2 regions of the Burkholderia singularis genome follow, and region 1 is predicted to be linked to the other one. Evidence: predicted binding sites of a transcription regulator. Region 1 holds the regulator's gene; the other holds the start of a gene.
The links. Region 1 encodes FliA, which starts transcription of late flagellar genes. Its sites were predicted from a motif close to CTAAAGTTTNNNNNNNNNNNGCCGNTA; they were not measured.
Positions count from the first base shown of each region.

Region 2: the regulator FliA is predicted to act here: its motif matches at 5,994-6,020, upstream of AQ611_RS06845 (DUF4088 family protein).

Region 1 is NZ_CP013448.1:473,530-489,138, forward strand. It holds gene AQ611_RS02155 (CheR family methyltransferase) at 1-300, shown strand, start outside; gene cheD (chemoreceptor glutamine deamidase CheD) at 297-1,010, shown strand; gene AQ611_RS02165 (protein-glutamate methylesterase/protein-glutamine glutaminase) at 1,016-2,104, shown strand; gene cheY (chemotaxis response regulator CheY) at 2,211-2,606, shown strand; gene cheZ (protein phosphatase CheZ) at 2,668-3,372, shown strand; gene AQ611_RS02180 (DUF2844 domain-containing protein) at 3,591-4,106, shown strand; gene AQ611_RS02185 (DUF3443 domain-containing protein) at 4,126-5,463, shown strand; gene AQ611_RS02190 (VOC family protein) at 5,611-6,111, shown strand; gene flhB (flagellar biosynthesis protein FlhB) at 6,810-8,099, shown strand; gene flhA (flagellar biosynthesis protein FlhA) at 8,096-10,198, shown strand; gene flhF (flagellar biosynthesis GTPase FlhF) at 10,195-12,291, shown strand; gene AQ611_RS02210 (MinD/ParA family ATP-binding protein) at 12,284-13,096, shown strand; gene AQ611_RS02215 (RNA polymerase sigma factor FliA) at 13,130-13,861, shown strand; S-adenosyl-L-homocysteine riboswitch at 13,933-14,041, shown strand; gene ahcY (adenosylhomocysteinase) at 14,076-15,497, shown strand.
Region 2 is NZ_CP013448.1:1,486,073-1,501,681, forward strand. It holds gene fumC (class II fumarate hydratase) at 298-1,692, opposite strand; gene AQ611_RS06830 (MATE family efflux transporter) at 2,210-3,595, opposite strand; gene AQ611_RS06835 (RNA-binding S4 domain-containing protein) at 3,724-3,945, opposite strand; gene AQ611_RS06840 (hypothetical protein) at 4,241-4,783, shown strand; gene AQ611_RS06845 (DUF4088 family protein) at 5,045-5,824, opposite strand; partial or broken gene AQ611_RS26280 (AraC family transcriptional regulator) at 6,074-6,202, opposite strand; gene AQ611_RS06855 (CreA family protein) at 6,269-6,751, opposite strand; tRNA gene AQ611_RS06860 (tRNA-Asn) at 6,883-6,958, opposite strand; tRNA gene AQ611_RS06865 (tRNA-Asn) at 7,054-7,129, opposite strand; gene fdxA (ferredoxin FdxA) at 7,242-7,565, opposite strand; gene pncB (nicotinate phosphoribosyltransferase) at 7,819-9,018, shown strand; gene AQ611_RS06880 (sodium:proton antiporter) at 9,535-10,962, shown strand; gene AQ611_RS06885 (DNA recombination protein RmuC) at 10,959-12,443, shown strand; gene AQ611_RS06890 (hypothetical protein) at 12,540-12,773, opposite strand; gene AQ611_RS06895 (hypothetical protein) at 12,779-13,054, opposite strand; gene moeA (molybdopterin molybdotransferase MoeA) at 13,090-14,388, opposite strand; partial or broken gene AQ611_RS06905 (NTP transferase domain-containing protein) at 14,503-14,880, opposite strand; partial or broken gene AQ611_RS26620 (NTP transferase domain-containing protein) at 15,196-15,432, opposite strand; gene moaA (GTP 3',8-cyclase MoaA) at 15,453-15,609, opposite strand, start outside.

The sequences.
Region 1 (15,609 bases):
AAAGTGCGCCCGGAGTTGCGCGCGATGATTCGCTTCGCGCAGCTCAACCTGACGGATGCCGACTACGGTTTCTCGAAACCGTTCGACGCAATCTTTTGCCGCAACGTGATGATTTACTTCGACAAGCCGACACAAGCGCAAGTGCTCGCGCGCTTCGAGCCGCTGATGAAGCCGGGCGGCCTGCTATTCGCCGGCCATTCGGAGAACTTCTCGTATGTCACGCGGGCGTTTCAGTTGCGCGGCCAGACGGTCTACGAACTTGCACGGGGCGCGGCGCCGAGCGGGGAAGCGCCACGATGAGCGCGCTGCCGATCGCGGCCAATCTCTATTTCGATACGCACTTTCGCCGGCGCGGCGTGAAGCTGCTGCCGAACGAGTTCTATACGACCAATGAAGACATGGTGCTCGTAACCGTGCTCGGATCGTGTGTTGCCGCGTGCCTGCACGATCCCGTCGCGCGGATCGGCGGGATGAATCATTTCATGCTGCCGGACGACGGCGCGGACCCGGGCGCGGCCGCATCCGAATCGATGCGCTATGGGGCCTACGCGATGGAAGTGCTGATCAACGAGCTGATCAAGGCGGGCGGGCGCCGCGAGCGCTTCGAGGCGAAGGTGTTCGGCGGCGCGGCGGTGCTTGCCGGCATGACGACGATCAACATCGGCGATCGCAACGCCGATTTCGTGCGCCGTTATCTCGCGCTCGAACGCATCCGCCTGAGTGCCGAGGATCTGCAGGGCGTGCATCCGCGCAAGGTCGCGTTCATGCCGTATACCGGCCAGGCGATGGTGAAGAAGCTGCGCGTGCAGATGCCCGCGGTGACCGAACGCGAAGCGGCGCTGCTTGCCCGCGAGACGGCCGCGGCGCGCGGCGCGCGCGACGGCGGCGGTCCGCGCGCGCGCGTCGAGCTGTTCGGCGCGGGCGCGCCGCACCCGGCCGCGCCAGCGCGCATGGAAAGGTTCGGTACACGGGCTGCGCCGCAGTCCGTCACGGGAAAGCAGGAGGCTTGAACACTGTGCAAAAGAAAATCCGAGTGCTGTGCGTCGACGATTCGGCGCTGATCCGCAGCCTGATGACCGAGATCATCAATGGCCAGCCGGACATGGAGGTGTGTGCGACCGCGCCCGATCCGCTGGTCGCGCGCGAGTTGATCAAGCAGCACAACCCGGACGTGCTGACGCTCGATGTCGAAATGCCGCGCATGGACGGGCTCGATTTCCTCGAGAAGCTGATGCGGTTGCGGCCGATGCCGGTCGTCATGGTGTCGTCGCTGACCGAGCGCGGCTCGGAGATCACGCTGCGCGCGCTCGAGCTGGGCGCGGTGGATTTCGTCACGAAGCCGCGCGTCGGCATTCGCGACGGGATGCTCGATTACGCGGAAAAGCTCGCCGACAAGGTACGCGCGGCGTCGCGCGCGCGCGTTCGGCAACACACGCGCCCGGCCCAGGCGGCGGCCTCGGCCGGGCAGCCCGCCGGCGGCGCGCCGCTCGTGAACAACCCGCTCGTCAGTACCGAGAAGCTGATCATCGTCGGCGCGTCGACGGGCGGCACCGAGGCGATCCGCGAAGTACTCACGCCGCTGCCGCCCGACGCGCCCGCGGTGCTGATCGCGCAGCACATGCCGCCCGGCTTCACGCGCTCGTTCGCGCAGCGTCTGAACGGGCTGTGCCGGATTTCGGTGAAGGAGGCGGAGCACGGCGAGCGCGTGCTGCCGGGGCATGCGTACATCGCGCCCGGTCACGCGCACCTGCTGCTCGCGCGAAGCGGCGCGAACTATATCGCGCACTTGTCCGACGAGCCGCCCGTCAACCGCCACCGGCCGTCGGTCGATGTGCTGTTCCGCTCGGCCGCGCAGCACGCGGGCAAGAACGCGCTCGGCGTGATTCTGACCGGAATGGGGCGCGACGGCGCGGCCGGGCTTGCCGAGATGAGGAAGGCGGGCGCGTACACGTTCGCTCAGGACGAGGCGAGCTGCGTCGTATTCGGGATGCCGCGCGAGGCGATTGCGGCGGGCGGCGTCGACGACATCTCGCCGCTTGCCGATCTGAGCCGGCGCATCATGGCGCGCCTCGCGTCGATGGGCGAGCGCGTGCAGCGCGTGTAGCGCGAGCGCGCCGGGCGGCGCGCCGATCCGGCGGAGCCTGCGGCGGCGTGACCGGCATCACGGCAAAACCCCGGTCACGGAATTCGAATCTGGAAAGGAACGGAAGATGGACAAGAGCATGAAGATACTGGTGGTGGACGATTTTCCGACGATGCGTCGAATCGTGCGCAACCTGCTGAAAGAATTGGGCTATTCGAACGTCGACGAGGCGGAGGACGGCTTGGCCGGCCTCGCGCGGCTGCGCGGCGGCGGCTACGACTTCGTGATCTCCGATTGGAACATGCCGAATCTCGACGGCCTCGCGATGCTCAAGGAGATTCGCGCGGATGCGTCGCTCGCGCATCTGCCGGTGCTGATGGTGACGGCCGAATCGAAGAAGGAGAACATCATTGCGGCCGCGCAGGCGGGCGCGAGCGGCTACGTCGTGAAGCCGTTCACCGCGGCGACGCTCGACGAGAAGCTCAACAAGATCCTGGAAAAGCTGGCGAAGGCGGGGAGCTGACGTGAACGAGCCGACCCATGCGGCGCCCGCCGTCGGCGGTGCGCACGGCCAGCCGGCCGACATGACAGAAGCGGCCGGATCCACCGGCTCGATTGAGGCGGCTGATCTGGCGAGCGACCGCATCCTCGCGCGCGTCGGCCAGGTGACGCGCACCCTGCGCGATTCGATGCGCGAGCTTGGACTCGACAAGCACGTCGCGCAGGCGGCGGAAGCGGTGCCCGACGCGCGCGACCGGCTGCGCTACGTCGTCGCGATGACCGAGCAGGCGGCCGAGCGGGTGCTCACCGCGATCGAGATCGCGAAACCGGTGCAGGCGCGTCTGCAGGAGGAAGCGGCGGCGCTCGATGCGCGCTGGGCGAGGTGGTACGAGACGCCGATCGAGCGCGCGGAAGTGCGCGTCCTGATGGACGACACCCGCGCCTTCCTGCGCGCGCTGCCGCAGGCGACCGGCGCGACCAACGCGCAACTCCTCGAGATCATGCTCGCGCAGGACTTCCAGGATCTGACCGGTCAGGTCATCAAGAAGATCATGGAGATGGTCTACTTGATCGAGCAGCAATTGCTGAGCGTGCTGGTCGAGAACATCGCGCCGCAGCGGCGAGAGCAGTTTGCCGCGACGGCAGCCGCGCTTGCCGCCGAACAGGCGGGCGCGCCGGGGACGCCGGATTCGCTGCTGAACGGCCCGCAGATCAACCCGGAAGGCAAGACGGACGTCGTTCAAGACCAGGCGCAAGTTGACGATTTGCTCGCGAGCCTCGGTTTTTGACCGGAGGGCCGGCGGTATCGGTTCGTAATAAAAAACAATTATCGAGATTGCTGCCGGTAGAATTCGGCCCCGATTGGCAGGCATACTACTCTCCTCGTTCGTGGGGTCTTGCGAACTTTTATTTTCATTTCAATTGTCGATAATGGCCGAGGCGGCGGACGCGGGCCACCGTGCCGTGCGCTCACGACGAAGATCTGGATGTGAGGAGAGGCAGATTGTTGAGATTGAATCGATCAAGCCGGCTCGCCGCGATAGCGGCCGGTTTCACGGGCGCATGGCTCGTTGCAGCATTGCCCGCTCATGCGGCGCTCGGCGGCGCGCCGATCACGCCGCCCGCTGCCGACTCGGCCGCGAAAGTGCACACGTTGCAGCGCAGTACCCGCGCGGCGGGAGGCTCGGCGGCGGCGTCGGCTCAGGCCGGCTACGCGGTGCGGGAAACCACGTTCGGCTCGGGCACGGTCGTGCGCGAGTACGTGTCGACGGCGGGCACCGTGTTCGCGCTGTCGTGGCGCGGGCCCGTCGTGCCGAACCTCTCCGATCTGCTCGGCAGCTATTTCCCGCAGTACCAGGCGGGCGTGAAGGCGTCGCGCGACGCGCGCGGGCCGCGCGCGCCGGCCACGATCGAAACGAGCGGGCTCGTCGTCCACACGGGCGGCCACATGGGTGCGTTCTCCGGCCAAGCTTGGCTGCCGCAGTCGTTGCCGGCGGGTTTCTCCGCCAACGACATCCAATGATCGCGACGGAGGACGAATCTTGCGCTTCAATCACATTCTGACTCGCTGGCTCGGCGCGTTCGGCATCGCGGCGGCCACGGCCGTGCTCGTTGCCGGGTGCGGCGGCGGCGATAGCGGCAACTCGAATACGTCGGCGTCGAGCGGCTCGTCTAATTCGTCGGGTTCGTCCGGCTCGAGCGGTTCGTCCGGTTCGAACGGCGGCGCGACCAACCCGACGGGCGGCGGCTCGGCAGGCGGCGGCACGCCGCTCGCATCGAATCAGGCGGCAATCACCGTCGGTAGGGGCGTGGCGAACGTCGTCAACATGCCAACCGTCAGCGTGACCGTTTGCGCGCCCGGCACGTCGGCTTGCCAGACGATCGACAACGTGCTCGTCGACACCGCGTCATACGGGCTGCGGCTCATCGGCTCGGCCGCCACGGGCGTGCTCGGCAGCCTGCCCGTGTCCGCCGGCAGCAATGGCGGCGCGCTCGCGGAGTGCGGCCAGTTCGTGACGAGCTACACGTGGGGCACGGTGCGCACCGCCGACGTGAAGATCGCCGGCGAGCAGGCAAGCGGTTTGCCGATCCAAATCATCGGCGATCTTGGTTCGGCCGGCGTGCCGAACTCGTGTTCGAACGGCAACCCGTCGTCCAACACGGTCGCGGATCTCGGCGCGAACGGTATTCTCGGGATCGGGCCCGCGCCTTACGACTGCGGCGCGAACTGCGCGGCTTCGCCGCTCTACAGCAATTACTACGAGTGCGCGGGCGGCAATTCGAGCTGCCAGCCTGCGGCGGTGCCGCTGTCGCAGCAGGTCGCCAATCCGGTGCCGCGCTTCGCGACCGACAACAACGGTGTGAGCGTCGCGTTCACCACGCCCGCAAACGGCGTCGCCTCCGGCACGCTGACGTTCGGCATCAATACGCAGGCGAACAATGCGCTGCCGTCCAACGCGGCGGTGTTCACGTCGACGACGTCGGGCGACCTGACGGGCACGCTGCTCGGACGCATGGTCAGCACGGTGTTCTTCGATTCGGGCTCGAATGCATACTTCTTCGACACCACCAGCAGCGCCGCCGTCTCGTTGCCGACTTGCAGCAACAACGTGTCGTTCTATTGCCCGTCGAGGCTGACGGCGATTACGGCGACCGTCACCGGACTGAATGGCGCGCAAGCGTCGTTGCCGATCTTGATCGATAACGCGAACGCGCTGTTCGGCGCGAGCACCTACGCGATCGCGAATCTCGGCGGGCCGTTCGGCGGGGCGCAGACACTCGACTTCGGCCTGCCGCATTTCTTCGGCAAGACGCTGTATTTCGGCATGGATCTGCGCAGCAACGGCGGCGCGGCACCGTTCATCGCGTTCGCGTCGTGACTTGGCGCGCCCGCCGGGTAGCGCCGGCGGGCGGACGACTCGCGCTCACGGCAAAAAGGGCGCGACCGCGCCCTTTTTGCGGCGCAGCACGGAATCCGCGCGGCCAGCGCCTATCATCGTTAAGTTGTCTCGACGAGGAGAAGCGCCATGACCGCGTCCGTGCGGCGCATCACACCCTTCCTGTGGTTCGACCGCAATGCCGAGGAAGCGGTGACGTTCTACATATCCGTGTTCGACAACGCGCGAATCACGCGCGTCGCCCGGTATGACAAAGCCAGCGCGCGGGTGTCCAACCAGGAGGAAGGCGCCGTGATGACGGTTGCCTTCGAGCTGGACGGCCAAGACTTCGTCGCGCTCAATGGCGGACCGGTGTTTCAGTTCAATCCGGCCGTGTCGTTCGTCGTCAACTGCGCGACGCAGGACGAAATCGATTACTACTGGGACAAGCTGTCCGAAGGCGGCGATGCACGCGCGCAGCAATGCGGCTGGCTCAAGGATCGCTTCGGCCTGTCGTGGCAGATCGTGCCGGAGCAGTTGCCGGCGCTCGTTGCGGATGCCGATCCCGAACGCGCGGCGCGCGCGATGCAAGCGCTGATGCAGATGAAGAAAATCGATCTTGCCGCGCTGCAACGGGCGGCGGGCGGCTGAGCGGGCCGGGCGGCCGCCAGCGGCGGCATGCCCGGGCGCCAGGACGCTATCGCGCGGCCGTGTGTTCGGCAACGGCGCTGAGCGAGCGGCGTTTCATGCCGCCAGCCTGTTTCGTCTGCCGGCTTGACCCGCACGCCCAACCCGTCGGCTTAACCGGTCCGTCCCATCTGTCCGTTCACTCCGCCAAGCTCGTCGAGCATGCCGCCGGGCGTGTGCATCTCGTGTAGTCAGACACGGGGCCGCCGAACGCGCAGCGTTGTTCATATCGCTCTGCGTTGTGCCGGGTGTAGTCCGAACATGCCGCCGGACGCGTGCCGTCTCGCGCCTCATCTCTAGACCAACAGGCTCGCCGATCACGCGGCGTTGCCCATACCGCCCTGCGTTTGCCGCGCGCAATCCGCGGGACGCCGCCCATCGCGCATGCGCTCCGCCCCTCTCGCCGCACGCCCCGTCGATCGCCCACCCAGGGATGCATGCCGGTAGCGCCGGTCTGCCGGACCGATCCGCCGAGCGTGGCGCCCCGTCGGCCGGATTAGCGCCGGCACATTTCGTCGATTGCATGCCGCCGCGCCCGTTTTCCCGATCCGGAGAAATACCCCCGTTTCCCTGCTTTGCTCGACCGATCGCCGATTGACGCGCGCGGGAATAATCGTCGTCACTGGCAAGCGGCAGCCCGCCGCGCCCGCATGGAGGCCCGCGTGGCAGAGGACAGCGATCTCGACCGGACAGAAGCCGCCACCCCGAAACGCCGCGAGAAAGCGCGCGACGAAGGGCAGGTCGCGCGTTCGCGCGAGCTGGCGTCGTTCGCGCTGCTGTCGGCGGGCTTTTACGGCGCGTGGCTGCTCGCGGCGCCGATCGGCGCGCACCTGTGCACGATGCTCGCGGCGGCATTCTCGTTCGACCGCGCCCGCGCGTTCGACACCAGCCGCATGCTTGCCGATGCCGGCCGCGCGGGCGCCGAAGGGCTGTACGCGCTTGCGCCGGTGCTCGCGTTGACGGGCATCGCCGCGCTCGCCGCGCCGCTCGCGCTCGGCGGCTGGCTGATATCGACGAAGACCTTCGAGCCGAAGCTCGAACGGCTGAATCCGCTGGCGGGCCTCGGCCGCATTTTTTCGATGCGCGGCCTGATCCAGCTTGGAATGGCGATCGCGAAAACGCTCGTTGTCGGCGTGATCGGCGGTGTCGCGATCTGGCGTGCGAAAGACGATCTGCTCGGTCTCGTGTCGCAGCCGCTCGTGCAGGCGCTGGCCGACGCGCTGCACCTCGTCGCCGTGTGCTGCGGGATGACGGTTGCGGGGATGCTCGTCGTCGCGGGCCTCGATGTGCCGTACCAACTTTGGCAGCACGACAAAAAGTTGCGGATGACGAAGGAAGAGGTGAAGCGCGAGCATCGCGAAAACGAGGGCGATCCGCATGTGAAGGGGCGAATCCGTCAGCAGCAGCGCGCGCTGGCGCGCCGCCGGATGATGGCGAACGTGCCGACGGCCGACGTCGTGGTCACGAACCCGACGCATTTCGCGGTCGCGCTCAAATACACGGATGGCGAGATGCGCGCGCCGAAGGTGGTCGCGAAAGGCGTGAATCTCGTCGCCGCGCGGATTCGCGAGCTGGCGGCCGAGCACCGCGTGCCGCTGCTCGAAGCGCCGCCGCTCGCGCGTGCGCTCTATCACCACGTCGAACTCGAACGCGAGATTCCGGGCGCGCTCTATGCGGCCGTCGCGGAAGTGCTTGCGTGGGTGTATCAACTGAAGCGCTTTCATGCACAAGGCGGCGAGGCGCCCGCGATGCCGGTCGATCTCGACGTGCCCGCCGAACTCGACAAGGGCGCGCGCGTGGCGTCCGAAGACGAGCGCGAGGAGGCCGAAGATGCGCTCGGCGGCGCGGGCGGCGATCATGGGCGCGGCATGCGCCGTATGGCCGGCGATGAAAGCCACGCAGGCCGGGAAAACCGCAACCGTCGCGACGGCGACGCCGCAGGCGCGGCATGAGCACGCCGGCCACTTTCCTCTCGAAGCGTCCGCAGCTACTCGCGGGTACGAACCTGCGCGCGCTCGCGGGTCCGGTGCTCATCTGCATGATCCTCGCGATGATGATCCTGCCGCTGCCGCCGCTGCTGCTCGATCTGCTGTTCACGTTCAATATCGCGCTGTCGGTGATGGTGCTGCTCGTCAGCATGTACACGATGAAACCGCTCGATTTCGCGGCATTTCCGAGCGTGCTGCTGTTCTCGACGCTGCTCAGGCTGTCGCTGAACGTCGCGTCGACGCGCATCGTGCTGCTCGAGGGTCACACCGGCCCGGACGCGGCCGGCCAGGTGATCGAGGCGTTCGGCCATTTTCTCGTCGGCGGCAACTTCGCGGTCGGCATTGTCGTGTTCGTGATCCTGATGATCATCAACTTCATGGTGATCACGAAAGGCGCGGGGCGGATCGCCGAGGTGTCCGCACGTTTCACGCTCGACGCGATGCCCGGCAAGCAGATGGCGATCGACGCCGATCTGAATGCCGGCCTCGTCAACGAGGAGCAGGCGAAAAAGCGCCGTCAGGCGGTGGCGCAGGAGGCGGAGTTCTACGGCTCGATGGACGGCGCGTCGAAGTTCGTGCGCGGCGATGCGATCGCGGGCCTCATCATCATGGCGATCAACGTGATCGGCGGGCTCATCGTCGGAATCGCCCAGCACGACATGAGCTTCGCGGCGGCGGGCAAGAACTACACGCTGCTGACGATCGGCGACGGCCTCGTCGCGCAGATTCCGTCGCTCGTGATCTCGACCGCGGCGGGCGTGATCGTGTCGCGCGTCGCGACCGACCAGGACATCGGCACGCAACTCACGACGCAACTTTTCACCAACCCGCGCGTGCTCGCGATCACCGGCTCGATCATCGTGCTGATGGGGCTGATTCCGAACATGCCGCATGCCGCATTCCTGCTGCTCGGCGGCGGCGCGCTCGCACTCGCGCGGACCATGGCCCGGCGCGAAGCCGCGAAGCGCGCGGCCGGCGCGATCGCCGACATCGCCCCGCCCGCCGCGCTGCCGGCCGACAGCCACGAAGCGAGCTGGGAGGACGTGACGTTGATCGACCCGCTCGGGCTGGAGGTCGGTTACCGGCTGATTCCGCTCGTCGACAAGCATGGCGACGGCGAGCTGCTCAAGCGCATCAAGAGCATCCGCAAGAAATTCGCTCAGGAAATCGGCTTCTTGCCGCCCGTCATCCATATCCGCGACAACCTCGAACTGCGGCCGAACGCATACCGGATCGCGTTGAAGGGCGTCGAGGTCGGCGTTGGCGAAGCGTATCCGGGGCAGTGGCTCGCGATCAATCCGGGGCAGGTGACGGCCGCGCTGCCCGGCGCGCCGACGCAGGACCCGGCGTTCGGCCTGCCTGCCGTGTGGATCGATACGTCGCTGCGCGAGCAGGCGCAGGTGTACGGCTATACGGTCGTCGACGCGAGCACGGTCGTCGCCACGCACCTGAATCACCTCGTCGTCCAGCACGCGGCCGAGCTGCTTGGCCGGCAGGAAGTGCAGGCGCTCATCGAGCGCACCGGGCGCGACGCGCCGTCGCTCGTCGAGGATCTGGTGCCGAAGACGGTGTCGCTGACGACGTTGCAAAAAGTGCTGCAAAACCTGCTCGACGAAGGTGTGCCGATCCGCGACATGCGCACGATCATCGAGGCATTGTCCGAGCAGGCCGGCCGCCTCACCGATCCCTACGACCTCACCGCCGCGGTACGGCTCGCGCTTGGCCGCGCGATCACGCAGCAATGGTATCCAGGCTCGGGCGAGATGCAGGTGATGGGGCTCGACGCCAATCTCGAGCGCGTGCTGTCGCAGGCGCTCGCGACCGGCCCGAATCCGGGCCTCGAGCCGGGGCTCGCGCACACGTTGCTCGTTGGCACGCAGGACGCGATGCTGCGCCAGCAGAACATGGGGCTGCCGCCCGTGCTGCTGGTCCAGCACGCGCTGCGCGCGATGCTCGCGCGCTTTCTGCGGCGCAGCCTGCCGCAATTGAAGGTGCTGTCCTACGCCGAAGTGCCGGACACGCGCGCGATCAAGGTCATGAACGTCATCGGGAGTAGCGCTTGAACATTCGCAAATTCATTGGTCCGACGAGCCGCGATGCGCTGCGCCTCGTGCGCGAGGCGATGGGCGCCGACGCCGCGGTGTTGTCCAACAAGACGCTCGAAGACGGCCGCGTCGAGATCGTCGCGGTGCCCGCCGACGAACTCGCGGAAATTTCGGCGCGCCGTCCCGCTGGCGACGAGGCACACGGCGGCGCGCAGGCGCAGCAGCAGGCGCGCGTGCGCGCGGCGGGGCCGCGGCCCGTGCAGACGGCGGGCCCGGCGCCTGTGTCCGGCGCGCCGGCGGCATTGCAGGCGGCGTCGGGAAGCGCCGCGCCTTTTGCGATGTCGGCCTCGGCTGCCGCACTGCCGGGGCTGGGCGCGGCGGCTGCGTCGGCGCCGCGCATCGCGGCGAATTCGAATCCGTATGCGACGGGCGGGCTGCCGGACGTGTTTTCATCGGTGTTCGGCGCGAGCGCCGACCTGTCGGCCGATGCGATAACCGACATCGCCGCAGGAATCGGCGCGCACGCGTTCCAGTCTGCCGCTGCGGACGGCGCGACAAGCGACGGCAGCCCCGTCGCGAATGCGTGCTCGGCAGCCGACGACCGATTCGCAGCCGATGGCCGATTGGTTGCCGATGGCCGCGGCGTTGCGGATAGCCGGTCTGCAACCGGCGAACGGCCTGCTGCCGACGCGCGATTTGCCGTCCGTGGCCGACTGGCCGCCGATGCCTCGCTTGCCAACGACGGCCAAGCCGTCGCCGACACCCCGCCCGCAGCGGCCGCCGCGCCCGCCGCCGCGCCGTCCGAACCGGCACCGTGGCTCGTCGAGCACGCGAAGCGGCTGACGCAACAGCTGGCCAAGCACGAGAAGCCGTCCAGCACGGGCACAGGCCCGCGCGCAGCGACGACAGGCGCCGCCGCGTCGCGTGAATCGCTTGCGTCGGCGGGCGAGCCGCCCGTCTGGGCGCGCGACATCGTGCGCAACGTCGCGCGCCGGATGCCGGCCGCGGCCGGTGCGTCCGTGCCGAAATCGAAGCCAGCCGGCCTGCACGAGCCGCACGATACGGCGCTCAGCGTCGCGGATGCGGTGAACGCGCGGCTCGAGCGCGTCGTCAACGATACCGTGATGCAGGCGCTCGGTTCGCTGCGCGAGCGAATGGACGAACAGTTCGCGGGCCTTGCATGGAACGAGCGCCAGCGCCGCAGCCCGGTGCACGGCGCGCTGACCAAGCGGCTCATCGCGGCGGGGTTCTCCGCGCAGCTCGCACGCACCGTCGTCGACCATCTGCCGGAAGGCGGCAGCCTCGGCACGCTCGACGCGGCGACCGACTGGGCGCAATCGGTGCTCGCGGCGAACCTGCCGGTGCTCGACAGCGAGGATGCGCTGATGGAACGCGGCGGCGTATTCGCGCTGATGGGGCCGACGGGCGTCGGCAAGACGACCACCACCGCGAAGCTCGCCGCGCGTTGCGTGATGCGCTTCGGCGCGAGCAAGGTCGCCCTGCTGACGACCGACAGCTACCGGATCGGCGGCCACGAACAACTGCGGATCTTCGGCCGGATTCTCGGCGTGCCGGTGCATGCGGTGAAGGACGGCGGCGATCTGCAGCTCGCGCTCGCGGAGTTGCGCAACAAGCACATGGTGCTGATCGATACGATCGGCATGAGCCAGCGCGACCGCGCGGTATCCGACCAGATCGCGATGCTGCACGGCGCGGATACGCCGGTGCAGCGCCTGCTGCTGCTCAACGCGACGAGTCACGGCGATACGCTCAACGAAGTCGTTCACGCTTACCGCCGCGCGGCCGGCCGGCCTGATGCCGCCGCGCCGGATCTCGCCGGCTGCATCCTGACGAAGCTCGACGAGGCAAGCAACCTGGGCGGCGCGCTCGACACGGTGATCCGCTACAAGCTGCCGGTGCATTACGTATCGACTGGCCAGAAGGTGCCGGAGAACCTGTATGTCGCGACGAAAAAATTCCTGCTGAAGAGCGCATTCTGCGCACCGCGCGACGATTCGCCGTTCGTGCCCGGCGACGACGACCTGCCGGCGATGTTGAGCGCGTTGAGCGCGCGCGCCGGCGCCGAGCCGCATGAGGTCCGCTTTGGATAAGCGGATCGCCGACCAGGCCGAGGGGCTGCGGCGCCTGCTCGCGCAGCGCGGCGCGCGGCTCGTCGTGGTGACGGGCGGGCCGTCTGGCATCGGCTGCACGTCGGCGGTCGCGAACCTTGCCGCTGCGCTCGCCGCGCTCGGCAAGGACGTGCTCGTCGTCGACGAGCGCGCGAACGTCCGCTCGATCGCGGCAACGCTGTGCGGCTCGTGGTTGCGCGACGGCGAGCCGGTGCGGCACGAACTCGGGTTTTCGGTCTGCGCGGCATCGCGGCTGGCGCGCGACGGCTACAGCGGCGCACAGCGCGATGCGCTCGCCGACGGCGCCGCCGACGTCGTGCTGATCGACGCGCAGCCCGATGCGGACGGCGCGCTGTCGATGCTCGCGCGCGACGCGCATGACGTGATCGTCGTCACGCGCGTATCGGCATCGGCGATCACCGAAGCTTACGCGCGGATGAAGCGGCTGCATTACGCGCACGCATTTGCGCAATTCCGCGTACTGATCAACCACGTGCACAGCGCCGCCGACGCGCGGGCCGCCTACGAAAACCTCGCGGGCGTCGCGGGCCGCTATTTGCAGGTGTCGCTCGCGGATGCCGGGTGCGTTGCCGCCGATCCGCTGATCGAGCGCGCCCGTTCGCTTGCGCGCACCGTCGTCGATGCGTTTCCGTCGGCCGCCGCCGCGCGCGACTACCGGCGCATCGCCGCCGATCTGCTGTATTGGCCGATGCGCGCCACACCGGGCGCGGGGCGCGGCCGCACGGGCAATCCGGCGCTCGGGCACGGCGCGGCGCGGGCCGCCTGAACGCCACGAATGCCACGACGAACAGAGGCCACGATGTACAACGCTCAAGGAAAGATTTCCCAAGACGAAGTGCTGACGCAATATGCGCCGCTCGTGCGGCGTCTCGGATTGCAGCTCGTCGCGAAAATGCCGGCGAGCGTGGATCTCGACGACCTGATTCAGGCCGGAATGATCGGCCTGCTCGACGCGGCGGGCCGCTACAAGGAAGATCAGGGCGCGCAGTTTGAAACTTACGCCACGCAGCGCATCCGAGGCGCGATGCTCGACGAGCTGCGCAGCAACGATTGGCTGCCGCGCAGTCTGCGCAAGACGTCGCGCGAGGTCGAGCAGGCGGTGCATCAGGTCGAGCAGCGGCTTGGGCGGGCGGCACACGAAACCGAAATCGCCGCGCACCTGCAGATGCCGCTCGCCGAGTATCAGGCGATGCTGCAGGATCTGCACGGCAGCCAGCTCATCTACTACGAGGATTTCGACCGCTGCGCCGACGACGAACCGTTCCTCGACCGCTATCGTGCCGATCACGCCGATCCGCTCGCCGCGCTGCTCGACGATCATTTGCGCGGCGCGCTCGTCGATGCGATCGACAATCTGCCGGAGCGCGAGAAGCTGCTGATGTCGCTGTACTACGAGCGCGGGCTGAATCTGCGCGAGATCGGCGCGGTGCTGGAGGTCAGCGAGTCGCGCGTGTGCCAGTTGCATAGCCAGGCGGTCGCGCGGCTCAGAGCGAAGCTGCGCGAGCAGGCGTGGGTGGCCGCCGAAGGCTGAGCGGCCGGTCTTCGCGCGCGCTTGCCGCGCGCGGCGGAAAAATCCATCTCGATTTGCTACAATCCTTTCCTGTTTCCGAGGAGCGTTGCGACGGGCACGGCCCGCCAGGCTCGGAAACGGTCAACCAGGCGGTTTGGCATCGTCATTGCCGGCCGCTTACTTGAACGGCGCTCACGTCACAATTTTCTAGAACTTTTTTAGAAAGGAGGGCGTGATGAACGCCGCTGTCATCGATTCCCATTCCGCACAGGATTACGTCGTCGCCGATATCTCGCTTGCCGGCTGGGGCCGCAAGGAGCTGAACATCGCCGAGACCGAAATGCCCGGCCTCGTGCAGATCCGCGACGAATACAAGGCGCAGCAGCCGCTGAAGGGCGCGCGCATCGCCGGCTCGCTGCACATGACGATCCAAACGGGCGTGCTGATCGAAACGCTGAAGGCGCTGGGCGCCGAAGTCCGCTGGGCATCGTGCAACATTTTCTCGACGCAGGATCACGCGGCCGCCGCGATCGCCGAATCGGGCACGCCGGTGTTCGCGTTCAAGGGCGAATCGCTCGACGAATACTGGGAATTCACGCACCGCATCTTCGAATGGCCGAACGGCGAGTTCGCGAACATGATTCTCGACGACGGCGGCGATGCCACGTTGCTGCTGATCCTCGGCGCGAAAGCAGAGAAGGACCGCTCGGCGATCGCGAAGCCCACCAACGAGGAGGAAGTCGCGCTCTACAAGGCGATCGCGCGCCATCTCGACATCGACGGCACGTGGTACTCGAAGCGCCTCGCGCACATCAAGGGCGTGACCGAAGAGACCACGACGGGCGTGCATCGCCTGTACCAGATGGAAAAGGACGGCCGTCTGCCGTTCCCGGCGTTCAATGTGAACGACTCGGTGACGAAATCGAAGTTCGACAATCTGTACGGCTGCCGCGAATCGCTCGTCGACGGCATCAAGCGCGCGACCGACGTGATGATCGCGGGCAAGATCGCGCTCGTCGCGGGCTACGGCGACGTCGGCAAGGGCTGCGCGCAGTCGCTGCGCGGCCTGGGCGCCACCGTTTGGGTCACCGAGATCGATCCGATCTGCGCGCTGCAGGCGGCGATGGAAGGCTACCGCGTCGTGACGATGGAATACGCGGCCGACAAGGCCGACATCTTCGTGACGGCGACCGGCAACTATCACGTGATCAACCACGATCACATGAAGGCGATGCGCCATAACGCGATCGTCTGCAACATCGGTCACTTCGATTCGGAAATCGACGTCGCGTCGACTCGTCAGTACCAGTGGGAAAACATTAAGCCGCAGGTCGACCACATCATCTTCCCGGACGGCAAGCGCGTGATCCTGCTGGCCGAAGGCCGTCTCGTGAACCTCGGCTGCGCGACGGGCCACCCGTCATTCGTGATGTCGAACTCGTTCACGAACCAGACGCTCGCGCAAATCGAATTGTTCACGCGCGGCGCCGAGTACGAGAACAAGGTGTACGTGTTGCCGAAGCACCTCGACGAGAAGGTCGCGCGCCTGCATCTCGCGCGGATCGGCGCGCAACTCTCGGAGCTGTCCGAAGAACAGGCGGCATATATCGGCGTGCCGAAGGCGGGCCCGTTCAAGCCGGATCACTATCGCTACTGATCCCGCACGGGCGCCGTCCGTACCCGGCGCGCAGGCACCGGGCGGCGAGCCGCCCGGCATGTGCCGCGCATGTCGTTGCGCATGCGCGGCACATGCCGGACGCGCCGCTCGG
Region 2 (15,609 bases), 1.0 Mb from region 1:
GGATGCCCGCGGGCGTGGCGCGATGGCGTTGCCCGTGTGGGTCGATCATGCGCGCGCACTCCGCCCCCTGAAGCGCGCGGCTGAGCACGCGATGCGGCGCGCTTCAGGGGGCGGAATGCGCGCCAGGGCGGGCTGTGCGGCTGGCGACGCGCAAGCCTCAGGCTTCGAGCGATGCCATCTCGTCGGTGGCTATCGCGTCGTTCGATCCGCTCAGACCGTTCCCCTGACACGGCCAGCCGCCGTGTGCCGCCGTATCGCCGCGCCCCATCGAACTGTTCGCGGCGTGCGTGCGCGTCGTCAATGCTTGCCGACCATCTGCTCCGGGCGCACCCATTCGTCGAACTGCGCTTCGGTGACGAAGCCGAGCGCAAGCGCCGCGGCCTTGAGCGTCGTGCCGTCCTTGTGCGCCTTCTTCGCGATCTGCGCCGACTTGTCGTAGCCGATATGCGGATTGAGCGCCGTCACGAGCATCAGCGATTCGTTCAGCAGCGTGCCGATGCGCGCGAGGTTCGGCTCGATGCCGATCGCGCAATGATCGTTGAAGCTTTGCGCGCCATCCGCGAGCAGCCGCACCGATTGCAGCACGTTGTGCGCGATCATCGGCCGGAACACGTTCAGCTCGAAATTGCCGCTTGCGCCGCCGAAGTTCACCGCGACGTCGTTGCCGAATACCTGGCAGCACAGCATCGTCACGGCTTCGGACTGGGTCGGATTGACCTTGCCCGGCATGATCGAGCTGCCCGGCTCGTTTTCCGGGATCGAAAGTTCGCCGAACCCGCAGCGCGGCCCGCTCGCGAGCCAGCGCACATCGTTTGCGATCTTCATCAGGCTCGCCGCAACGGTTTTCAGCGCGCCATGCGCGAACACGAGCGCATCGGCCGCCGCCATCACCTCGAATTTGTTCGGCGCGCTTTCGAACGGCAACCCGGTCAGCCGGCCGATCTCGGCCGCGACGCGCGCGGCGAACTGCGGATGCGCGTTCAATCCGGTGCCGACCGCGGTGCCGCCTTGCGCGAGTTGGTACAGGTGCGGCAGCGCCGATTCGACATGGCGAATGCCCTGATCGAGCTGCGCGACGTAGCCTGAGAACTCCTGGCCGAGCGTGAGCGGCGTCGCGTCCTGCAGGTGCGTGCGGCCGATCTTCACGATGTCGGCGAACGCGTGCGCTTTCGCGTCGAGCGTCGCGCGCAGCGTGCGCAGCGCGGGCAGCAGATGCGCGACGATCGCGCGCGCCGCGGCGACGTGCATCGCGGTCGGAAACACGTCGTTCGACGATTGGCCGCGATTGACGTCGTCGTTCGGATGCACGTTGCGATTTTCGCCGCGCTGCGCGCCGAGCAATTCGCTCGCGCGGTTCGCGATCACTTCGTTCAAGTTCATGTTGGTCTGCGTGCCCGAGCCCGTTTGCCAGACCGCGAGCGGGAACTCGTCGGGGTGCTGGCCCGCGATGATCTCGTCGGCGGCGGCGATGATCGCGCGCGCCTTGTCGTCCGGCAGCACGCCGAGTTCGAGGTTGACGGCCGCCGCCGCGCGCTTGATCAGTGCGAGCGCGTGGATCAGCTCGGGCGATTGCTTTTCGGTCGAGATCTTGAAGTTTTGCAGCGAGCGCTGCGTTTGCGCCCCCCATAGACGGGTGGCCGGCACTGCGATTTCTCCGAACGTATCGCGTTCGATCCGTACTGCTTCGGTCATGATGGCTCCTTTAGGTCACGGGAACGCCGCGACGCACGCGGCACAGGTTGGCGGGGACGGGCGCCGTTCTCGCGACGGCGGGTTCAATCGGCAAGCATAGCGCCGTGTGTGGTTTTGTGCCGCGATGCGAAGCGGATGGGATTGCCCGGCGAGCAGCGACGCGGGCGCGATGCGCGGAACAAACGGTGGAAAGCGGGCGGGAGCCGCCGGATAGATTAGGAGAGGCCGGGAATCGGCAGCGCGGGGCGGAAAACGGCGGGAAATTCGCCAAGCCGCGTTGCCAGCGAAGGAACGATTGGCTGGCGCGTGCGAAGCGGCGCCACGCCGCTTCGGCACGACATCTTGCCACCGGTGTCGCGATTCGCAATGCGCGCGGCCAGGCCAAACGCATCGCCGCGGCAAGCGGCCAGCGAGCCGATCAAGCGGCATGGGACGGCTTCCGTGTCAACGTGCTTCCCAACCCGCGCACGCCCAGGGTGGCCCTCGTCGACGGCGGCCTCCCGAGCGCCCGATACGCTTATCCGTGCGCGCCGAGTGCCGCGCTCTTGCGATGGAAGCGCCAGGTCATCAGCACGGCGACGCTCGCCAGGCCGGCCGCCAGCCCCCACCACAGCCCGCGCGCGCCGAGCCCCGCATGGAACGCGAACCAGTAGCCGGTCGGAAAACCGATGCCCCAATAGCCGAGCGCCGCGGCGAGCATCGGCACGCGCGTGTCTTTCAGGCCGCGCAGACAGCCCGAACCGACCGTCTGCATCCCGTCGACGATCTGGAACACGGCGGCGATGCCGAGCAGCGACGTCGCAAGTGCGACCGTGTGCGCGTTGGCCGGATCGTCGAGTTTCAAGTAAAGACCGACGATCGCATGCGGTGCGACGATGAGCACGAGCCCCGATAGCGACATGAACGCAATGCCGAGCCCGAGCGCGACGAAGCCCGCGTGCCGCGCGGCGACGGCCGCGCCTGCGCCCGCCCAGTAGCCGACGCGAACGTTCGCCGCCTGCCCGATGGCGAGCGGCACCATGAATGCCACCGATGCGACGTTGAGCGCGATTTGATGCGCGGCGAGTGATGCCTCGCCGAGCACGCCGACACTCAGGCCGGTGGCGAGAAACAGCGTCGATTCGACGCCGTAGGTGATCGCGACCGGCCAGCCGATGCCGAACAGCTCGCCCATCAGCGGCAGCCGCGGCCGCGACACGGCGACGAAATGCTTGAATGTCGGCTGTCCGTGCAGCAGCGTGACGAGTGCGATTGCGCTAAGCCAGATCGTGATGGTCGTCGCGGCCGCGGAGCCGAGAAAGCCGAGCTTCGGCAATCCGAATGCGCCGTGGATCAGGCCGTAGTTGAGGAATGCGTTGACGCCGACGCTCGCGACCGATACCCACAGCAGCCGCCGCGCGGCGCCGATCGCCGGCAGAAACGAGCGCATCAGCCCGACGCCGATCAGGCTGCCGGGTGCGGCGAAGCGCAGCACGGCCGCATATTCGCCGACGTTGCGCGCGAGCGTGGGCGGCTCGCCGAACGCGCGCAGCAGCGGCTCGGCGAACGATAGCAACGCGAACGCCGGCACCGTGAGCACGAGCGACAGCGCGAAGCCCGTCCAGTAGATATGCGGCACGCGGTGCTCGGCCTGCGCGCCGCGCGCGTGCGCGACGCTCACGCTGACCGACGTCAGCACGCCTTGCAGCAGCGTGACGACGACGAAGAAGAAGTTCGCGCCCAGGCCGCCGGCGGCGAGCGCGTCGGGGCCGAGCGAGCCGAGCAGCACGGTGTCGGTGACGCTCATCGCCATCTGCGCAAGCTGGGCGATCGCGAGCGGCGCGGCGAGGCGCGCCGTGTCCGCGGCATGGTGCGATAGCTTAGGCGGCGCGGTGGCCGCTCGTGTGAAACCGGAAGAGGGCATGGGACGCGTTTGCGCCGGCGTTTTGCCTGCGCAATGCTTATTTTTGGGAAACGATCAGCTTACGGGTTTCGGCATTCGCTGTCGATTACGGCTGCCGATGGCCATGCGGCCGGCGTGGGCAAGCGCGGCTACGGCGCGCCATGCACGGCGATGCGCGTATCGCCGACGAGCACCGCCTGACCCGCGCGGATCTTGCAGGTCTTGCGCAGCTCGATGGCGCCGTCGACTTTGACGGCGCCCGACGCGACGAGCATCTTCGCCGAGCCGCCGCTGTCCGCGAGTCCGGTGAGCTTGAGCAGATTGTGGAGTTCGACGAATTCGCCGGTCAGCGTGAAATCGAGATTGGGCATGGCAATGAGACGGAAGGAACGCATGCGCGCGGCGCGGCGCGGTTGCGCATCATAAGCGAAGTGCGCGGTGAGCGGCCGTGTGCCGACGGCGCGCGGCAGTTGCGGGAGCGCGTGTGTAAAGGAGTGTATCGAAGTCGTCAGCAAATGAAACGGTGGGTAACAGTTGGCGAGAACGGCGAACTGCGCTCGAAACCGTCCGGTCTGTACATCCACTTGCCGCGCATGTTGCGGCAAGCCGGTTGTGACGGACCGTCCGCGTCCGTCGCTTCGACGACTTATCTTGAGGAGAATGGCAATGTCCAAGTTTCGTATGATGCTGATCGGTGCTGCTGCGGCGGCGTTGGCGACCTCCGCTTTCGCACAGACGGCAGGCGTGTCCACGCAGGGTTCGACAGGCGCGTCGGCCGAAGTGCTCGGCCAGAAGGCCGGCGTGAACGCACAGCTTGGCGCGAGCGGCGATCTGTCGGCGGCTTCGCCGCAAGCCGCGGCGAATGCCGCGAAGCACTCCGCGAAGAAGCATGTGGCGCATGCGAAGAGCCATGCGAAGGCGAAGGCTGACGAGGCGGCGGAACTCGGCGCCGATGCGAAGTCGACGGCGCGCGGCGCGGTCGAAGGCGCGACGAACGCGACCGGCGATACCGTGAAGGCGGCAACGGGCGTGGCGGGCGGCGCCGTCAACGGTGCGGCGAATGCGACCGGCAATGCCGTCGGCGGCGCGGTGAACGGCGCGACGGCCACGCTCGGCGGCGCAACCAGCGGGGTTGCGAACGGCACCGCGGGAGCGGCAAACGGCTCGCTGTCCGTCAACGGCAGCGCGAAGGCCGGCGCGGGCGAGTAATTTGCGTTCCGGTGCGGTGCGGGCGGCTTGCCCCGGAGCTGCTTGATCGCCGAACACCGGTTCGCAACCGTGCGTCCGGATTCGCTCGAGACGAGCCGGACCGCCAACCGATGGCCAGTCCGATTTCTGCGTGGCGCAGCCAGCCGCGCAGGTGCCGGGCTGGCCATCGTCCGTCAGGATGATCGGCATTCGGGCGCTCGAACCTGCCTGGACGATGTCAGTCCGGCTGCGTTCGCGTCGGCCGCTTTCCGTGCGTTCTTTTTATGACTGGCGCCGCTGCCCAGGCGGCTGCGCACCGCGTGCCGTCGCCTGCGCAGGCGTGAATACGCCGCGCAGCCACGCGGCGAGCCGCGCAAAGACGTCATGAGGTTCTTCCATGAAGATTTCAGGCTTCAAAAGCCGCAGATACTCCATCATCTGCTGCGCCTCCTGCTTCTGGAACGAACCGTGCGAAATGCCGAGCCGCAGCAGGGCACGCAATTCGCCGAGCTTTTCGCGCGCCGCGCTGCCGACGCTCATCTCGCAGGCGAGCTTGGCCTCGTATACGCGCTGCCGCAGCGATTCGGCGAGCCGCCACGCGGGTGTTTGCATCCGCTCCTCGAGTATCTGAATGTCGGTGACGGCTGCGTTGATCTGCGCGGCGAGCGGATCGACGAGCGCGGCATCGCCTTGCGCGCCGGAGACGATCGCCGCTGCCCAGTTGCGGCACGCTTGGGCGAGTTCGTCGGGCGTCCATTCCGAGCGCGACGCGAAACCGAAACCGAATTCGCCCGCCTGCCGGATCAGGATGGCGACGACATCCGGAAATTCCTTGTCGAGTGTGCGCTTTGCCCACGCGTACTGACCGCCTTGCAGCAGCCGCTGTACGGCATGCTCGGTGAGCGGCACCATGCTGTCGAGCAGCTTCGCGCGCAGAAAATCCTCGAACGATGGCGTCGCGAAATGCGGGTCGAGTTTCAGCGACACGCGCACGAACGCGTCGTAGTCCTTGCGCAGCGACGCGATGGTGTCTTCTTTCAGCGACAGGGTGATCTGGCCCATAGGTAGTCTCGGTGCTCGATGCAGTCGGTCTGACGGCGCTTGTGCTCATGCGCGGCCGCGGCGCACGGGCCGCTCAGGCTTGGCGGAAACGGGCGGGACGATTGGGGCGGCCGTCCCGCCTAGCGGGCTGCGTTGGCGGGGTAGCGCGCGGCACGGGTGTGCATCTTTTTAACGGCGCTGCGCGCGGGAACTTGAGGCCGGCCAGGTTTCGCGCGACGGGCGGGCGCGTCGCAACCGGACGTTCAGGTGACGCTCGGCACCCGCCTCGATGACGGGAGCCGTGTATGCATCGTGCCAATGCGGCGCGAACGCGTGATCGCGGTAAGCGGCCGCGACGAAATCCGCGTCCGGCAGCAGCGGTGTATGCCAATAGCGCACTTGTTCGCGCGGGCGCGCGGCGTGTGCCCGGCGCGCGTCACGGCGAGACTTTCGCGAAACGTGCGCTTACCTGGTCGGGATCGGCGTGTCGGCGGGCACCGGCACGGCGCTCACGCTGTTCTTCGGGCTGCCGGTGGCGATCCGGTCGCTGTAGGTCAGATAGACAAGCGTGTTGCGCTTCTTGTCGACGACACGCACGACGTGCAGCGTCTTGAAGATCAGCGACATCCGCTCGCTGAACACGTCGGTTTGCTGTCTGAGCGGCTCGCTGAACTTGATCGGGCCGACTTGCCGGCATGCGATCGACGTTTCGGTCGGATCTTCGGCAAGGCCGAGGCTGCCCTTGATGCCGCCCGTGCGCGCGCGCGACACGTAGCACGTGACGCCCGCGACGAGCGGATCGTCGTACGCTTCGACCACGACGCGGTCGGAGCCGGTCAGGCGGAAGTTGGTGTTGACGCTTGCGACTTCCTCGCCGCGCGCGGCCGGCGCGTTGAGCGAGAAGAGGGCGGCACAGGCGCAGAGAGCGGCGAAATAGCGGTTTTTCATCGGCGGCGAACCAGGGACGTGTCGAGAAGAGAGCACGACTCTAGCATGCTGCCGTCGGCGCGAAGGTGCGCGGTGGGACAAAAGCGCGGAAAAGCAAAAAGGCCCGTCGCGCGCGATGGGCCTTCTATGTTTGGCTCCCCGACCTGGGCTCGAACCAGGGACCTACGGATTAACAGTCCGGCGCTCTACCGACTGAGCTATCGGGGAATAAAACGGTTCGGCATGTTTGACACCCGCGCCAGCAAAAGCAGGAAGACGAGGCGGCCATGAAAAAGCCCGCTTGCACGGGCCTTTGCAATTCTTGGCTCCCCGACCTGGGCTCGAACCAGGGACCTACGGATTAACAGTCCGGCGCTCTACCGACTGAGCTATCGGGGAACAAACAGCAGAGAAACGAGATTCTATTGGCTAACTACATCCGTGTCAATACTTTGACGATCGTTTTTGCACATCGGCGCCGCAAACCGGTACCGGATCGGCACGCGTGCGATCAGCGCTCGAGCAGGTGCAGCTTATCCTGGACGTCTTTCCACTCGTCGGCGTCGGCGGGGGCGGGCTTCGTTTTCGTGATCGACGGCCAGAGCTTCGCGAGTTCGGCGTTCAGCTGAGTGAACTTTTGCTGGTCGCCCGGCACGTCCTCTTCCGCATAGATCGCATTGGTCGGGCATTCGGCGACGCACACCGCGCAGTCGATGCACTCGTCCGGATCGATCGCGAGAAAATTCGGACCTTCACGGAAACAGTCCACGGGGCACACATCGACGCAATCCGTGTATTTGCACTTGATGCACGCTTCGGTCACAACGTGGGTCATTCAAAACGCTCCTGCGGCGGGGTATCTGTATGTACGGGGGAAGGCGCGGCGCGCCAAAACCGGCATTGTAACTGATGCGTCAAACCCGCATCGCGCACCGCCCGTTCCGGCTTATACCGTTTCGTGATTAGTTTATGGCGGATCGGGGCGCGCCGCAGAGGCTGCGGCGCGCATTCGGGTAACATTGAACGGGAAGACGGGCGCGCTGCGCGCCCGCGTGCGAACCTCGTCTCGATTTTGGCCGCCTCGACACATGATCATCACTTCGCTGCTCGATACCGATCTGTACAAGTTCACGATGATGCAGGTCGTCCTGCATCATTTTCCGGCGGCGATTGTCGAGTACCGGTTCAAATGCCGCACGCCGGGCGCGGACCTCGTGCCCTATGTCGACGAGATTCGCGACGAGATCCGCGCGCTCTGCCGATTGCGCTTCACGCAGCCCGAGCTTGACTATCTGCGCCGGCTGCGTTTCGTGAAGAGCGATTTCGTCGATTTTCTCGAGCTTTTCCATTTGAACGAGAAGTACATCGACGTGTCGCCCTCGCCAAAGGGCAACGGCGAGATCGACATCGAGATTCGCGGGCCCTGGCTGCATACGATCCTGTTCGAGATTCCGGTGCTCGCGATCGTCAACGAAGTCTACTTCCGCAACACGCAGCGCGAGCCGGATTACCGCGAAGGGCGCGAGCGGCTGCGCGAGAAGATCAAGCTGCTCGGCGCGAAGCCCGAGTTCGCCGACTGCAAGATCGCCGACTACGGCACGCGCCGGCGCTTCTCGAAGGTCTGGCACGAGGAGGTCGCGCTCACGCTGCGCAACGGGCTCGGCCCGCAGTTCGCCGGCACGAGCAACGTCTATTACGCGATGAAGCACGGGCTCACGCCGCTCGGCACGATGGCGCACGAGTATTTGCAGGCGTGCCAGGCGCTGGGCCCGCGGCTGCGCGATTCGCAGATCTACGGCTTCGAGATGTGGGCGAAGGAATATCGCGGCGATCTGGGGATCGCGCTGTCGGACGTCTACGGGATGGACGCGTTTCTGCGCGACTTCGATATGTACTTCTGCAAGCTTTTCGACGGCGCGCGCCACGATTCGGGCGATCCGTTCGAGTGGGGAGAGCGGCTCATCCGGCACTACGAGGCGAACCGCTGCGATCCGCGCACGAAGGTACTGGTGTTTTCCGACGCGCTCGATATTCCGAAAGTCATGCAGTTGTACGAACGGTTCCGCGGCCGCTGCAAGCTCGCATTCGGCGTCGGCACGAACCTGACGAACGATCTCGGCTACAACCCGCTGCAGATCGTCATCAAGATGGTGCGTTGCAATGGTCAGCCGGTCGCGAAGCTGTCCGATTCGCCGGGCAAGAACATGTGCGACGACAAAGCGTATCTCGCCTATCTGCGTCAAGTGTTCGGGATCGCACCGCCGAGCGATGAAGGCGGGGGGAATTAGCGCGGCGCGACGCACGAAGGCGTGCCGCACGAAAGCATTCCGGGTGGTTTTGCGCGCGGGCACAAGCCTGTTCGCGCAGATTCGGCCGTTATAATCGGGCGGGTATCGAAGGTCATCGTCACGCTACGCGTCGCATCGCATCGCACATGGGCTGCCCGTTGCGTCGTCCTTGCACGCTTCGTCGCGCAGTGTGCCGCGCGGCCTGCGCATGTGCGGCCCGCCGCGCCGCGCGCCGTTCCCGGCGGTGATCCGGTCGACCGTTTCGTCGATCGAGCGTCGCGGCTCGATGCGGCTGCTTACCCCTTGCGGCGCTGCGCGGCGTGTGTGCCGCGGTTGTCCATTTCGTTCGTTTGCCGCGGTGCGCGTGCGACGAACTTCAGAGGGAGCCGCCGTCTCGCGCCGTCGGCATCGGGCGGCCGACTGGGGCCGGCACGCTTAGGCCGTCGCGCTCACGCGAGCGCCGCACGATGTATCGCGACGGCTGCGTTATCCATTCGCACTTCAAGAGGACTTGACATGAAACGACATGCCGCCTGGGCAGGCATGACGCTGGCAGGCATGCTCGGCGCGACCGCCGCGCCCGCATCGGCCGCCACGCTCGACGCAGCCGCGCTTTCCGCGTTCTGGGCGATTCCGTTCGCCGGCATCCTGCTGTCGATCGCGCTGTTTCCGCTGATCGCGCCCGTGTTCTGGCATCACCATTTCGGCAAGATCGCCGCGGCTTGGGCGATTGCGTTTCTGATTCCGTTTGCCGCGACATTCGGCGCGCTCGCCGCGCTCGGTACGCTGGTGCACGCGCTGTTCGACGAATACATTCCGTTCATCGTGCTGCTGGGCGCGCTCTATACGGTCGCGGGCGGCATCTGCGTGCGCGGCAATTTGCACGGCACGCCGAAGCTCAATACCGGCATGCTCGCGCTCGGCACCGTGCTCGCGAGCGTGATGGGGACGACGGGCGCCGCGATGCTGCTGATCCGGCCGCTTCTGCGTGCGAACGACAACCGCAAGCACGTCGTGCATGTGGTGGTGTTCTTTATCTTCCTCGTCGCGAACGCGGGCGGCTCGCTGTCGCCGCTCGGCGATCCGCCGCTTTTCCTCGGCTTCCTGAACGGTGTCGATTTCTTCTGGACGACCGTGCATCTCGCGCTGCCGATGCTGTTCATCTGCGGCATCCTGCTCGTGCTTTTCTACGTGCTCGATACGTACTACTACCGCAAGGGCGGCGAGGAAAACAATCCGTTTCTCGATCCGACGCCGGATTCGCACGGCATCTCGATCGAAGGCAAGCTGAATTTCGTGCTGCTCGGCGTGGTGATCGCGCTTGTGCTGATGAGCGGTCTTTGGAAGCCGGGTGTCACGTTCGACGTCTTTGGCGCGCACGTCGCGCTGCAAAACGCGGTGCGCGACGTCGCGCTCGCCGCCGTCGCGCTCGTGTCGCTCGCCGTCACGCCGCGCTCGGCGCGCGAAGGCAACGCGTTCAATTGGGCGCCGATCGAGGAGGTGGCGAAGCTGTTCGCCGGTATTTTCGTGACGATCGCGCCGGTGATCCTGATCCTGCGCGCGGGCGCCGACGGCGTGTTCGCGCCGATCGTCCATCTCGTGACGGGCGCCGACGGCAAACCGGTCGACGCGATGTACTTCTGGGCAACCGGCCTGTTGTCGTCGTTTCTCGATAACGCGCCGACCTATCTCGTGTTCTTCAATCTCGCCGGCGGCGACGCGCAGACGCTGATGACAGCGGGCGCGACGACGCTCGCGGCGATCTCGGCGGGCGCGGTGTTCATGGGCGCGAACAGCTATATCGGCAACGCGCCGAACTTCATGGTGAAGGCGATCGCGGAATCGCGCGGGATTCGGATGCCGAGCTTCTTTGCCTATCTCGGCTGGTCGTGCGCGATTCTCGTGCCGATCTTCCTGTTGACGACCTGGGTGTTTTTTCTATGACCGATACATTGTGGCTTGCCGTCGTCGTTGTGTTGGCGGCGGCGCTCGTGGTCTCGCTCGTCGTGCTGTTCGCGTCGTCGCGCGGTGCCGCGCGCGGCGACGATCTCGCCCGCATCGTCGAGCAGATCGACGATGCGAACGACCGGCATGCGCACGCGTTCGAGCGTGTCGAGCGCGAACTGCGCACGCAGATCGCCGACAGCGCGCGCGGCTCGCGCACCGAGCTGTCCGGCAGTTTTTCGCAATTGCAGCAGACGCTTGCCGCGCAGCTCACGAGCGTTGCGACCGTGCAGAACAATCAGATCGACGGATTCGCGCAGCAGCTCGCGAAGCTCGTCTCCGGCAACGCGCAGCAGTTCGACGCGATGCGCGACGCGCTCGCGCGCCAGTCGCAGCTCGCGCGCGAAGAGCAGGGCGTCGCGCTCAAGGCGTTCGGCGACACGCTCAATCAGCAACTGAAGCATCTGAGCGACGCGAACGATCGCCGTCTCGGCGAGGTGCGCGCAACGCTCGAGACGCGCTTGAAGGAAATCGAAGCAAACAACGCCGCGAAGCTCGACGAGATGCGCCGCACGGTCGACGAGAAACTGCATGCGACGCTCGAGCAGCGCCTTGGCGAATCGTTCAAGCTCGTGTCCGACCGGCTCGAGCAGGTGCATCGCGGGCTCGGCGAGATGCAAACGCTCGCCGCGGGCGTCGGCGATCTGAAGAAGGTGCTGACGAACGTGAAGACGCGCGGCACCTGGGGCGAAGTGCAGCTCGAGGCATTGCTCGAGCAGATGCTCACGCCCGACCAGTACGCGAAGAACGTCGCGACGGTGCCGAAGAGCAACGAGCGCGTCGAATTCGCGATCCGGCTGCCTGGGCGCTCCGATGCGGGCGCGGGAAGCGACGCGCAGCCGGTATGGCTGCCGATCGACGCGAAGTTTCCGCGTGAGGATTACGAGCGCCTGATCGACGCGCAGGAGCGTGCGGATACGGCGGCCGTCGACGAAGCCGCGCGCGCGCTCGAAGCACGGGTGCGCACCGAAGCGCGCACGATTGCGGAGAAATACGTCGCGCCGCCGCACACGACCGATTTCGCGCTGCTGTTCCTGCCGACCGAAGGGCTCTATGCGGAAATTCTGCGCCGTCCTGGGCTCACCGATCTGCTGCAACGCGATTACCGGGTGACTGTCGCGGGGCCGACGACGTTGACCGCGTTGCTCAACAGCCTGCAAATGGGCTTCCGCACGTTGGCGATCGAGAAGCGTTCGAGCGAAGTCTGGCAGGTGCTCGGCGCGGTGAAGACCGAGTTCGGCAAGTTTGGCGACGTGCTCGCGCGGACCAAGTCCCAGCTCGAGTCGGTCACGCGCTCGATCGAGGCGGCCGAGCAGCGCACGCGTGTGATGAACCGCAAGCTCAAGCAGGTCGAGGCGTTGCCGGGCGACGTTTCGAGCGGTTTGCTGGGCAGCGACGGCGTGGAAGCGGACGAGAGCTGAAGCGGAGATGCGCGGGGCGGATACGTCGCCCCGGCGTGGCCGGATGAAAAACGGGGCGCTGCGTGCGCCCCGTTTTTTTTGGGTGGCCGGGCCGGTTTACCGCCGGTGGCTGGCTCGGCGGCGTGCGGTATGCGCTCGCGCGCCGCGCTGTACCGGCCGCACATGCCAATCGTCGAGCAACAGGCCGCGCCGGCCGACGAACGACGAGATGTTGTGCAAATACAGCGGATGGCCGGCCAGTGCGCGGCGCTCGCGCGCGGCGAGCGCTTCGGCAGACGGCCGTGCGCCGAACGGCGCTTGCGCGGGATCGGCCTCGGCCGGCGCGCGCACGGTGCTTATGCCTCTTCCGGCGCGTCCGACAGCACGATCTCGATGCCGCCGAAACGTGACGCAACCCAGTTGTACGCGTGGCACGCGATCCACAGCAACACGAAGCCGAGAATCGCATTCAGCAGCAGCGCGCTGAAGATCGTACTCAACTCGACCGCGCCATAGCGGACGAATGCAACGAGAATGCCGAGCAGCACGATCGGCACGCTGAACGTCAGATAGACGAGGATCAGTGCTTTCGCGGTCTGCCCCGGCGCGATCGATGAGATTTGTTTTTTCATATGCGAGTTGCCCCGTGGAAATGCTGAGAACGAATTCAGAGAGTGCCGTCGAACGGCAGGATGTCGACCGTCGCGCCAGCGTCGACATCGGCGGCATCGGCCGCGAGCACGATGAAGCAGTTTGCGTCGCTCAGGCTCTTGAGCGACGCTGAACTTTGCGAGCCGGTGGGCGCGACGCGCCAGACGCCGCTCGCGTCGCGCACCGCATGGCCGCGCAGATATTCGGTGCGGCCCGCGCGCTTCGCGAGTGGCGCCGTGCAGACGGCCGGATAGCGGTGTTCGGGGCGCGGATCGGTGCCCATCATCGCAAGCAGCGCGTCGCGCACGATCGCGTGAAACGTCGCGACGACCGCGACCGGATTGCCGGGAAGCCCGAAGAACAGCGCGGAGCGCGCGCCGCGCTCGGCCGGCCAGATGCGCCCGCATGCCAGCGGGCGGCCGGGGCGCATCGCGACGTGGGCGAACGTGACGTCGCCGAGCTTGCCGAGCAGCGCGCGGGTGAAGTCCGCATCGCCGACCGACACGCCGCCCGATGTGATCACCGCGTCGGCATGCGCGGCGCCCCGGCGCAGTGTGTCTTCGAGCGCGCCGGGATCGTCGCGGACGATGCCGAGATCGAGTGTATCGGCGCCGATGCGCGTCAGCATGCCGAACAGCGTCGCGCGATTGCTGTCGTAGAGGCCGCCGGCGGGCAGCGGCTCGCCGGGCGGATGGAGTTCGTCGCCGGTTGAAAAGAACGCCACGCGCACCCGGCGGCGTACCGCGATTTCGGTGAGGCCGAGCGACGCGAGCAGGCCGAGGTCGGCCGCGCGCACGATGCGGCCCGCGGCAAGCGCACTGGCGCCGCGCGCCAGATCCTCGCCCGCGCGCCGGCAATTGGCGCCGCGCATGACGGCCGATGCGGCAAAGCGCACCACGTCGCCAGCCGCTTCGACTTTTTCCTGCGCAATCACGGTGTCACAGCCGTCTGGCATCGGCGCGCCGGTCATGATCCGCACGCACGCGCCGGGCGCGATGCGCGCGCCGTCGAACGGATGGCCGGCGAGCGCGCGGCCGGCGACCGTGAGCGCGAGCACACCGTCGGCAGCCGGCGCGTCGAGCGCCGCGCCGTCGAATGCGTAGCCGTCCATCGCGGCGTTGTCGTAGGCGGGAATGTTGAACGGCGACACGACATCTTCCGCGAGTACGCGGCCCAGCGCATCGCGCAGCGCGACAGCCTCGGTTTGCACGACCGGCGAAACGAAACGCAGCGCCAGCGCGCGCGCATCGTCGACGCTCAGCACGGCGGCGAGCTTCGGCGAGGTGGCGGAGGGCGGTGTGGTCTGCGTGGTCATGAGTGACGTGGCGCCGTCAGACGGCGAATTATTGGGTTCGTATCCGGGGCGCCGGGCACCGCGTTTTCGATGCGTGCGGGACGGATGCGCCGGGCGGAAACGATGCGCTGTCCGTCAAGCGCGCTCGAGGCCGGCCAAGTCCCGCAAAGAATTTGCATTGTAAAACGCTCGCTCGTCGTCAAATGGCACTTCGATCGTCTTGTGGCGTGCGTACCACGCGCGTACTCGGCGTTGGCCCGCCGCAAGACATGCATACAGATCGTCGGCGAGCGCGGTGTTGATGAGCGCGAACACGGGATGAGGCGCTATGCCGCCGCTTGCGTCGAGGGTCGTCGCGAATGCGATGTCCGCGCGCTGCGCGTCGAGCGCGGCCGCAAGCCGGGTGGCAAGGTCGGCGGGCAGCAGCGGCGAATCGCATGGCACGCACAGCACGCGCGGCGTGCCGGCCATCCGCATCCCGGCGAGGAGGCCCGCGAGCGGGCCGGCGAATTCGCCGCTGCTGCCGGCGGCGGGGAGATCGGCGTCGCCGGGCATCGGGTGGAGGCGGGCGTCGCCGGTGTCGGCGCGATGCGTATTCGCCGGTGCCGGGCGTGTCATCGGGCGCGGGTTCGAGGCCGGCGAGCGTGCCGTGCCGGCCGCGCGCGCATCGGCGGCGTCGGCATCCGCATGTCCGGCCGCGGTGGTGGCGTATCCCGCAACGGCATGGCCGACATCCGGTTGCGCCGCGCAAGGATGAGCCCTCCGCGCATCGGCTGGCTGCCCATCCGCGCCGCGGCTTGGTGCGGCAAGCTCGCTTGCGATGGGCATATCCGCGACGATACGCGCATGAAATGGCGCGCCGAGCGCCGCATAGGCGTCGAGATGACGATTGGCGCTGATGACGAGCGCATCGACTTGCGGCGCAAGCCGGCGCAGCACGTGCAGCGCGAGCGGCTCGCCGCGCAGCGGCTGCAGCCCTTTGTCGAGACCGCCCATCCTCATGCCCCGGCCACCCGCGAGCAGCAGGCCGGTGACGGCGGTGGACGGATGCGGGCCGGCGGTCATGCTGGCAATGAGCGGCTGCCCTAGCCGCCGATATAGGACATTTCGACGCGTTTTGCGTCGCCGTTGTCGTGACCGCTCGCTGGCGCACTGCCGCGCAATTGCGAGTAGCGGTCGGTGCGCGCGTGCCAGATGCGGGAGATCGCGGCGGCGAGTTGGCCGTCGCTCGCGCCGCCGCGC